DNA from 3 places in the Cryobacterium sp. Hh11 genome. Region 3 is predicted to be linked to each of the others. Evidence: predicted binding sites of a transcription regulator. Region 3 holds the regulator's gene; each other region holds the start of a gene.

Region 1 (3,259 bases), on a different contig from region 3:
GGCGCCGTCGACGATGTGCTCGCGCCGCTCGATCCCGAGCTGCGGGTCAAGGGAGTCACCGGCCTGCGCGTCGCCGACGCGTCGGTCATGCCGGTTCTCGTCACCGTAAACCCGAACATCACCACGATGATGATCGGTGAGCGCTGCGCCGACCTGGTGAAGGCGGCCCGCAGCATCCGCTGACCTGCGCCGAGGTGTGAGTCCGGGTCCGATTTTTGCGAATAATGCGGTCAGCCTCACACCGCGGCGGCGGAACATGAAAAAAGTGGGCGCCTCCCGAGGGAGACGCCCACTTTAGTGTGGTGCTAGCTGGCGGGGACTTAGAAGTCCATGCCACCCGAGGGGTCGCCGGCCGGAGCCGAGTTCTTCTCGGGCTTGTCGGCAACGACGGCCTCGGTGGTGAGGAACAGTCCGGCAATCGACGCGGCGTTGAGCAGCGCGGAGCGGGTGACCTTCACCGGGTCATTGATACCGGCAGCGATCATGTCGACGTACTCGCCGGTGGCGGCGTTGAGGCCCCATCCGACGGGCAGGTTGCGCACCTTGTCGGCGACAACGCCGGGCTCCATGCCCGCGTTGAGTGCGATCTGCTTGAGCGGAGCGTCGATGGCGACGCGCACGATGTTCGCGCCCGTTGCCTCGTCGCCGACGAGAGCGAGAACTGCTTCGCTCTCGAATGCGGTCTTGCCAGCCTGGATCAGTGCAACGCCACCACCGGCGACGATGCCCTCTTCGACGGCAGCCTTGGCGTTACGCACTGCATCTTCGATGCGGTGCTTGCGCTCCTTGAGCTCAACCTCGGTTGCGGCTCCGGCCTTGATGACAGCAACGCCGCCAGCAAGCTTGGCGAGGCGCTCCTGGAGCTTCTCGCGGTCGTAGTCGCTGTCGGTGTTCTCGATCTCGGCGCGGATCTGCGAAACGCGACCGGCGATGGCTTCGACGTCGCCGGCACCCTCTACGATCGTGGTCTCGTCCTTGGTGATGACGACCTTGCGGGCGTTACCAAGCAGGTCGAGCGTGACGTTCTCGAGCTTGAGGCCGACCTCTTCCGAGATGACCTGTCCACCGGTGAGGATGGCGATGTCCTGCAGCTGAGCCTTGCGACGGTCTCCGAAGCCCGGAGCCTTGACGGCGACGGACTTGAAGATGCCACGGATCTTGTTCACAACGAGCGTGGCCAGGGCCTCGCCGTCGACGTCTTCCGCGATGATGAGGAGCTGCTTGCCGGTCTGGATGACCTTGTCCACGATGGGGAGCAGGTCCTTGATGTTGGAGACCTTGGAGTTGACGATCAGGATGTAGGGGTCTTCGAAGACCGCTTCCTGACGGTCGGGGTCGGTGACGAAGTACGCCGACAGGAAGCCCTTGTCGAAGCGCATTCCCTCGGTGAGCTCGAGTTCGGTGCCGAAGGTGTTCGACTCCTCAACGGTGACAACACCTTCCTTGCCGACCTTGTCGATGGCCTCGGCGATGATCGCGCCGATTTCGGTGTCGCCGGCAGAGATGGAAGCCGTGGCCGCGATCTCTTCCTTGGTCTCGATCTCCTTGGCGCTGGCGATGAGCTCGGCGATGACGGCTGCCGTGGCCTTCTCGATGCCGCGCTTGAGGCTGATCGGGTCGGCGCCGGCTGCGACGTTGCGCAGGCCTTCGCGAACCAGTGCCTGGGCGAGGACGGTTGCGGTGGTCGTTCCGTCGCCGGCTACGTCATCCGTCTTCTTGGCGACCTCTTTGACGAGCTCGGCACCGATCTTCTCGTACGGGTCGTCGAGCTCGATCTCCTTGGCGATGGACACACCGTCGTTGGTGATCGTGGGGGCGCCCCACTTCTTCTCCAGAACGACGTTGCGGCCGCGCGGGCCGAGGGTGACCTTGACGGTGTCGGCGAGAATATTCAGGCCGCGCTCAAGCCCACGACGGGCCTCTTCATTGAATGCAATGATTTTTGCCATATGTGTAACTCGTCCCTCCCGGACGTTCCAAACGATGATGGGGTTAGCACTCAGATGACGAGAGTGCTAGATCGATTCTGGCACTCTGGGGTCGAGAGTGCAAGCGAGCATCCGGGGTGATGCCGGGCTATCTGCAGCTGTCAGGGAACGAGATCGGCCGAGCCAGTGCCGTTGGGCACCAACTGGAACCAGGTATTGCCCGGTGCCAGCCGAATTGTCACTCCGTTGGCGTCGATGAGGCGGATCGGCGACGTCTGGGCGTCCTTGCTCCAGGTGGCCGCGAGGGTTTTGCCGCCGGACGAGATCGACGCTTCACCGGAGGCGATCAATTCGGTCTTGGGGATACTGTCGGAGACGGTTACATCGACCCGCAATACGACCACGTTGGTGGCCTTGAGCTGGGCCCCCTCGGGGGTCAGGTCGGGCGCGCCATCCTGAGCGCGCAGGTACGCGGCCGCCTCGGCGTTCCAGGTCCAGCTGCGGGCGCTGGAGTTGGAGAACCTGGTGTTGATCACCGAAATCGGCGTACCGTCCGTGGCAGCGGATGCCGCGGCGAGGGTGGCCGCGTAGGCGTACTGCTGGGCGGGCGGGGCTACGGAGGCATTGCGGTTGACGAATTCCGACGCGGCGAGGATCACGTTGTGCGGGGCTGAAGTAGCGGAGGACCGGGAGAACAAGCCGCTCGTGTCGTAGTCGAAGATGGCGCTGATCTGGCCGGTCGCGTTCATCGCGTCGACGAATCGCTGCTGGCCGCCGGAGTAGGCGACCAGTCCACCGAAGGGGGCGATAATGTCGGGATCCATCGGCCGAATCGACCGCACCGGTCCGAGCTGATCGGGAATGCTTGACTGCCAGACCGCGACATAGCGGGTGATGCCGCCCTCGACCAGTTCTTCGAACACGAGGTCGGTCCGGTCAATGGCAACCTGCGGCCGGGCCGCAACGTGGTTGTCGATCTTGGCCGCCAGCGACGGGTGGGCCGACGAGCCGCCTTCGACGCTCAGCCCGGTTAGCGGTGCGATCTCGGTCGCCGCCGGGGCGACATAGTCAGAGGTCCAGGCCGTGCCGGTCGGTGTCGAGGATGGGGCCGGGGTGCTGCCGCTGCACGCGCTCAGGAGCAGTGCCGGCAGCACGAGGGCGAGCAGCCCCGCGGCCTGAAGCGGTCGAGCGGTGCGGGCCGTATTTTTCATAGTCACCGGTAAACACTAACGCCGCCCGTTGCAGCGGGCGGCGTTAGTGTGAAATGCGAGGCGGGTTAGGCCGGTCGAACCGATTCAGCCTGCGGGCCTTTAGCTCCGGCACCGACCTCG
Region 2 (3,259 bases), on a different contig from region 3:
CCGCGCTTCTTGATCTCGAGCGTTCCGATGCGGCGCTCGAGCAGTGCGAGCCGCAGCTTCTTCTCGTCGAACGACAGCGTCTCGAGCACCCGAAAGGCGGTTGCGAACGGCGTCGGCGTCAGCGTGTCGTTGGTCAGGTAGGCGATTCCCTCGCTCAGCATGCTGGCCTTCATCGAGCGGGCCAGATCGCCGATCAGTCGCGCCCGAATGACCGCGCCGTCGGGTTCGTAGACGTAGTGGCCGAGTTCGCCGACCGGCTCGTCTTCGCTGTCGGCACCGTTGCTCAGCTCCTGCACGCCATCCCGGGTCAGCAGCAACGCCGACCGCCGGATGCCCGGGCGGGCGAGAGCGCCGAACCACAGTCCCATCTCCACCAGCTGGCCATCCACCGACACCCACTGGGCCTCCGCGTCGACCGGAATCTGGTCGCGATCATGGCCGGGCCCGAGCTTCATGCCGAGCGGCAGCGTCGTTGCCAGCAGGTAGGCGAAGTCGAGGGAGGGGGAGTAATCCTCGGAGCGGGTGAGCCTCTTGGTGTTGCTGTGCCCGCCCGTGCGCCGGGCTGGATCGAGCCAGACCGCGTCGAAATCGGTCAGATCAACCGTCTCGGCGTCGGCCTGCAACGCGGAGGCATTGGGGAACGGGGCCAGGTTGTAGCTCGCAACCGTGGCCGTGACCTCGTCGGCGTCGACGGCCACGACCGGCAGATCCATCGCGGCGAGGGCCATCGCGTCGCCGCCGATGCCGCAGCCGAGGTCGGCGACCCGCGGCGCGCGGCCGAGGGTGGCTTCAAGCCCGGCGAATCGCCCGGCGTGCAGTGCGGCAACCCGCAGCCGGGTCGCCTGTTCCAGGCCGGCCTCGGTGAACAGCATCCGCTCGGCAAATTCTCCGAACTTGGTTACGGCTTTCGCTCGCAGTCGCGACTGGCTCAGCACGGCCGACACGAGTCCGGGGGCGTGCCCGGCCTTGCGCAGCTCGCTCACGAGCTTGAGCACATCACCGTTTGCCTCGTAGGGCGGCAGGGAATCCAGCAGCCGTAAACTCGCGGGGGAGAGCAGCTCAACGAGCTCGGTTCGATCCATTCTGCAACGGTATCAAACGGCCCGATCTGGCACTCACGTTGCGCGAGTGCCAGCATCCCCCCTAAACTTCACTTGGCACTCTCGCTGTGAGTCTGCTAACCCAAGTCTTAGAAAGAGGTCAACCGTGTCGGTCTCCATCAAGCCGCTCGAGGATCGCATCGTCATCAAGCAGGTCGACGCAGAGCAGACCACCGCATCAGGTCTGGTCATTCCTGACACCGCGAAGGAAAAGCCCCAGGAGGGCGAAGTTGTTGCAGTCGGCCCCGGCCGCATTGACGACAACGGCAACCGCGTTCCCCTCGACATCGCCGTCGGCGACAAGGTCATCTACTCCAAGTACGGCGGAACCGAGGTCAAGTTCGGTGGCGATGACCTTCTGGTCCTCTCCGCTCGCGACGTGCTCGCTGTGGTCGTGCGCTAAGTAGGTTTCATCACTACCTAGCCTTCAGACTGAAATTGGTCTTTAGCCTGAAACTCCCGGATGGCCTGGCCATCCGGGAGTTTTTGTTTGCGCAGTTAGTGTCTCGGTAGGGAGAATATTTATGACGGATGCCGCCGCACCGGCCGAGTCGGCCGCTCGCGCCACCCACCGCACGGGCCTCGTCTTCGGCGGCCTGGCCTACGGCCTCTGGGGCGTGCTGCCGCTTTACTTTCTGCTGCTCATCCCCTCCGGCGCCTTTGAAATCGTGGCCTGGCGGGTGCTGTTCTCCCTCGTTTTCTGTGCCCTGATCATTACCGTGACCCGCACCTGGACCGTGCTCGGGCGCGCGTTCAAGCAGGCGCGTCTGGTTTGGACCATGGGCCTGGCCGGTGCGTTCATCTTCGTTAACTGGCAGACCTACGTGATCGCCGCGACCACCGGGCACGTCGTCGAAGCGGCCCTCGGCTACTTCATCAACCCGATCGTCACGGTGCTTCTGGGCGTCTTCGTGCTGCGCGAACGGTTGCGCCGCCTGCAGTGGGTGGCCATCGGCATCAGTTTTCTCGCCGTGATCGTGTTGGCGGTCGGCTACGGCTCGCTGCCGTGGATCTCGCTCATCCTCGCGTTCTCCTTCGGCTTCTACGGGCTGATCAAGAAGCGCGTCGGCCCGAACGTCGACGCCGTCACCGGCCTCACCCTCGAAACGGCCTGGCTGGCCCCGGTCGCCATCATTCAGCTTCTGGTCGTTTCCGGCATGTCCGGCCTCACCTTCGGCACCGTCTCCGGCTGGCACACGGCTGGCCTGCTTTCGGCCGGGGTCATCACCGCTGTTCCCCTGCTGCTCTTCGCCGCCGCCGCCCGGCGCCTGCCGCTGACGGTGCTCGGGCTCATCCAGTTCGTCGCGCCGGTCATTCAATTTCTCGTCGGCGTAGTCGTTCTGAACGAGGCGATGCCGCTCGAACGCTGGGCCGGATTCGCCCTGGTCTGGGTGGCCTTGATCATACTGATGGTGGATATGGTCGCCTCCGGCCGCGGACCCCGTCGCAGCTCGCTTGAGCCTGCCTAATACCGTCCGACCTGGCTCCGAACCCCCGTCCGGCCCAGCCGATACGCTGAACCGACACGTCACCTCAGCTCGTACCAAAGGATTTTAGATGCCCCGTCGCACGCTCACCGTCGTCGTTCTGCTCGGCGCCCTGGCCCTCACCGGCTGCACCAGCACGACCCCGGCCGCGCCGAGCACGACCCCGGCCGCGGTCGCCACGGCCGCTCCGAGCGGTGACGGAACCTTGAGCATCGGCACTCTCTTTCCCACCACCGGGGACAACGCTGCGAGCGGCGCAGCGCAGGTGGCAGGCACCGAGCTCGCCCTGCGCGACATCCTGGCCGAGCAGGCGACGCTGACGCAGCCGATCCAACTCGTGCATCGCAACTCGGCCGGTGACCTCGCCGCTGCCTACGCCGACCTCGCCGCTCGCGGCGTTGACCTGGTCTTGTGGGACGCGACGACCGCGCTGCCAGCGGATGCGCACAGCTCCGTTGGCAGCGCCGCTCTGGTATCACTGGGTGACTTCGCCAACGGTGGCACACCGCTCGCTGCAGACGAGGCATTCACCGTGCGTCTGAAGACCGCCGACCCGGGACTGAACGCCACCGCTGGCGGTGCGGAGGCCTACGACGGCCTGATCACGGCCGCCCTGGCAGCCGTGATCACCGGGGACGACGGCGGCGCATCGCTCGATGCCGGCTGGGCGCA
Region 3 (3,259 bases):
CCACCTCGATGTCACCGTCGAGAGCCTTGACGGTCACGGTGGTCCCGAGAATCGCACTGGTCATCGGCACGTCGAGCGAGCACATCAGGTCGTCGCCATCACGGCTGAACACGTCGTGATGGCGCACCTTCATCTCGAGGTACAGGTCACCATTGGGGCCAGCTGCCGGGCCGGCTTCGCCGCTGCCGGGCATCTGCAGGCGCAGGCCGGTGTCGACGCCCGCCGGAATGTCGACCGGAACGGTGCGGCGGGCGCGAATGCGGCCCTGACCGGAGCAGGTCATGCACGGGGTGGCGATGATGGTGCCGTAACCGCGGCAGGAACCGCACGGGCTTGACGTCATCACGTTCCCGAGCAGGGAGCGCACAGCGCGCTGGATGCTACCCGTGCCGTGGCAGATGTCGCAGGTGATCGGCGAGGTGCCGGGCGCGCAACAGGAGCCCTTGCAGGTCTCACAGACGATCGCCGTGTCGACCTCCAGGTCGCGGTGCGTGCCGAAGATGACCTCGTCGAGGTCGAGGTCGACTCGAATCAGGGCGTCCTGGCCGCGTTCGCGGCGCGAGCGCGGACCACGGCTGCTCCCGCCGCCGCCGAAGAAGGTCTCGAAGATGTCGCCGAAGTTGCCGAAGTTCTGCCCGTCGAAGCCGCCGTTCTGGCCGCCGCCCTGGTCGTACTTCTGGCGCTGCTTGGCGTCGCTCAGCACGTCATAGGCGTGGGTGATGCTCTTGAACCGTTCGGATGCTTCGGCGCCGGGGTTCACGTCGGGGTGCAGCTCGCGGGCGAGGCGACGGTAGGCCTTCTTGATTTGGTCGGTGGTCGCGTCGCGGTCAACGCCCAGCGCTTCGTAATGGTCAGCCAAAGGTGGCTCTCCTTGATTTTTTGATGTTGGTTGTTCGAAATGGCACAGAGCCTAAATGGCACAGAGTCGAATTGGCACAGAGTCGAATTGGCACAGAGCCTGATTGGGACAGAGTTCAGGTCTCGCCGAGCAAGCGGGAGAGGTACCGGGCGACGGCGCGTACGGCCGCCATATTGTTGGAATAGTCCATGCGGGTCGGCCCGAGCACGCCCAGCCGGGCCAGGTTGCCGCCTGCGGTATAGCCGCTGGTCAGCACGCTCGCTTCCGGCAGGCCGAAGGCCGCATTCTCCCGGCCGATACTCACCGAAACGCCGTGCTGGTCGGTCTCCATCTCGCCGAACAGCCGCAGCAGCACGACCTGTTCTTCGATGGCTTCGAGTACCGGATAGATGCTGCCGGAGAAGTCGTCTTCGGTGCGCACCAGGTTTGCGGCCCCGGCCATGACGAGCTTCTCCTGACGGTTGGCTCCAACCTGGTCGGCGACGGTGCGCGTGATCAGGTCGACGATCGGCTGCAGCGCCGGCGATCCCGGCCAGACGCTCGCGGCGAGGGCAACGCTCGCCTCGGCCATGCCCAGTCCAACGACCGTGACGTTCAGTCGGGCGCGCAGTTCGCCGAGCGTCTGCTCGTCGAATGCTCGCGGCAGGTCGATAACCCGCTGCTCGACCCCGCCGGAATCGGTGATCAGCACCGACAGGATGCGCGTCTCGGTCAGCGGCACGAACTCGATGTGCCGAACCCTGGCGCGGGACAGCGAGGGGTATTGCACGAGCGCGACCTGGTGGGTGAGCTGCGAGAGCAAACGCACGCTGCGCACGAGCACCTCGTCGAGGTCGGCGGAGTGACCCAGGAAAGTTTCAATGGCCTGACGCTGGGCCGGGGTCAGCGGACGCAGGTCGGCCAGGTGGTCGACGAAGACCCGGTAGCCCTTATCCGTCGGGATGCGCCCCGAGGAGGTGTGCGGCGCCGCGATGAGCTCTTCTTCTTCGAGCAGGGCCATGTCGTTGCGAATGGTCGCGGCGGAAACACCGAAGGAATGCCGGTCGACGATGGATTTGGAGCCGACGGGTTCGCGGGACGCGACGTAGTCCTGCACGATGACGCGCAGCACATCGAGCCCACGGTCGGAAACCATTTCGCCCGCCTTCCTCTTTTTCCGGTCCAACTTCAGTTGAGCGGATGCCCCGGGTCGGCGCGCCTCGAGCGCACCGGAACGCAGGTTTGCCGGCACGTCGTTGGCACTCGCATCCACTGACTGCCAATACTATCGCGACCGGCCGTGTTCCGGCTGAGCGCACCCATTGCCAGTATCGCGAACCGAGCGTTTAATTACCGCTAGACGCTCCCCCGGAGTTCAGTGAAAGGCACGATCATGAGCGATCCACAGGCACAACCTCCCGGTGATTCTAACTACCGTGACCCTAATGCTGGGCAGCCGCCGTATGGCCAGCAGCCCGGGACGGGCAGCCCATACGGCACCCCTATAGCCGCAGCCCCACTCTCGGAGGCCGACGACCGACAATGGGCCTCGTTTGCGCACCTCGGCGGCATCCTGAGCTTTCTTCCGTCGCTGATCATTTGGCTGGTCTTCAAGGACCGCGGCCGCCTCACCAATACCGAGGCGAAGGAGGCGCTCAACTTTCAGATCACCCTCGTGATCGGATACGTCGTGATAAATGTCGTCTCGTTCATCCTGGCGATCGTCACCTTCGGAATCGGCGGCCTGCTCATCGGCCTGACCTGGCTGCTCTGGGTGGCCGGAGTCATCTTTTCGATCATTGGGTTTCTGAAGGCCAAGGACGGCCAGAACTACCGGTATCCGGTCGCGATTCGCCTGATCCAGTAGCGCGCGGCCCGGTCCAATACTCATCTCGGACGGTTAGTCTGGAGGGGTCTGGCCTGGCTTGTCCGACCCCACACAGTGCTAGTGCACGCAGTGGTTCTTCCCTGGATGTCGTCGGCAACCCATCGCCAGATCCACCGCGTCCAGACCGACCACGCTCGAACAGGAGACCGTATGTCCGAGAACGATTCACGCACAAATCCGTATGAATCCACCCCGCCGCAAAACCCGTACGCGCAGAGCGTCCCGCCGACGCCGATGAGTCCGGCCGACGAGAAGATGTGGGCGACCCTGATTCACGTCGGCGGTATCCTCTTCGCCTTTGTTCCCGCACTCATCGGCTATCTCGTGCTGCGCGATCGTGGGCCGTTCATTCGTGCCCACAGTGCGACGGCTTTGAACTTTCAGATCACCCTGATGATCGTTTATGTGGTGGGCACCGCGTTGACGGCGATCCTGATCGGCTACCTGATTGTGCCGGTGGCCTGGGTGCTCGGCATCATCTTCTCGATCCTCGCCGCACTCGCGGCCAACCGCGGCCAGGGGTATTCCTACCC

Evidence for each region. Region 3 encodes HrcA, which represses chaperone genes, less so after heat shock. Its sites were predicted from a motif close to TTNGCACTCGNNNNNNNCGAGTGCNAA; they were not measured.
Region 1: groL (chaperonin GroEL) is a predicted target of HrcA. The motif match lies at 1,993-2,019, and genes of this name have one in related genera.
Region 2: groES (co-chaperone GroES) is a predicted target of HrcA. The motif match lies at 1,109-1,135, and genes of this name have one in related genera.

The regions. Positions count from the first base shown of each region.
Region 1 covers NZ_SOHF01000003.1:99,346-102,604, forward strand. The annotation lists gene E3T46_RS00540 (GMC oxidoreductase) at 1-183, shown strand, start outside; gene groL (chaperonin GroEL) at 321-1,949, opposite strand; gene E3T46_RS00550 (DUF3048 domain-containing protein) at 2,090-3,139, opposite strand; gene E3T46_RS00555 (cold-shock protein) at 3,205-3,259, opposite strand, start outside.
Region 2 covers NZ_SOHF01000028.1:18,317-21,575, forward strand. The annotation lists gene E3T46_RS14025 (class I SAM-dependent methyltransferase) at 1-1,082, opposite strand, end outside; gene groES (co-chaperone GroES) at 1,207-1,503, shown strand; gene rarD (EamA family transporter RarD) at 1,625-2,569, shown strand; gene E3T46_RS14040 (hypothetical protein) at 2,658-3,259, shown strand, end outside.
Region 3 covers NZ_SOHF01000015.1:89,993-93,251, reverse strand. The annotation lists gene dnaJ (molecular chaperone DnaJ) at 1-859, opposite strand, end outside; gene hrcA (heat-inducible transcriptional repressor HrcA) at 975-1,994, opposite strand; gene E3T46_RS05875 (DUF4870 domain-containing protein) at 2,232-2,705, shown strand; gene E3T46_RS05870 (DUF4870 domain-containing protein) at 2,877-3,259, shown strand, end outside.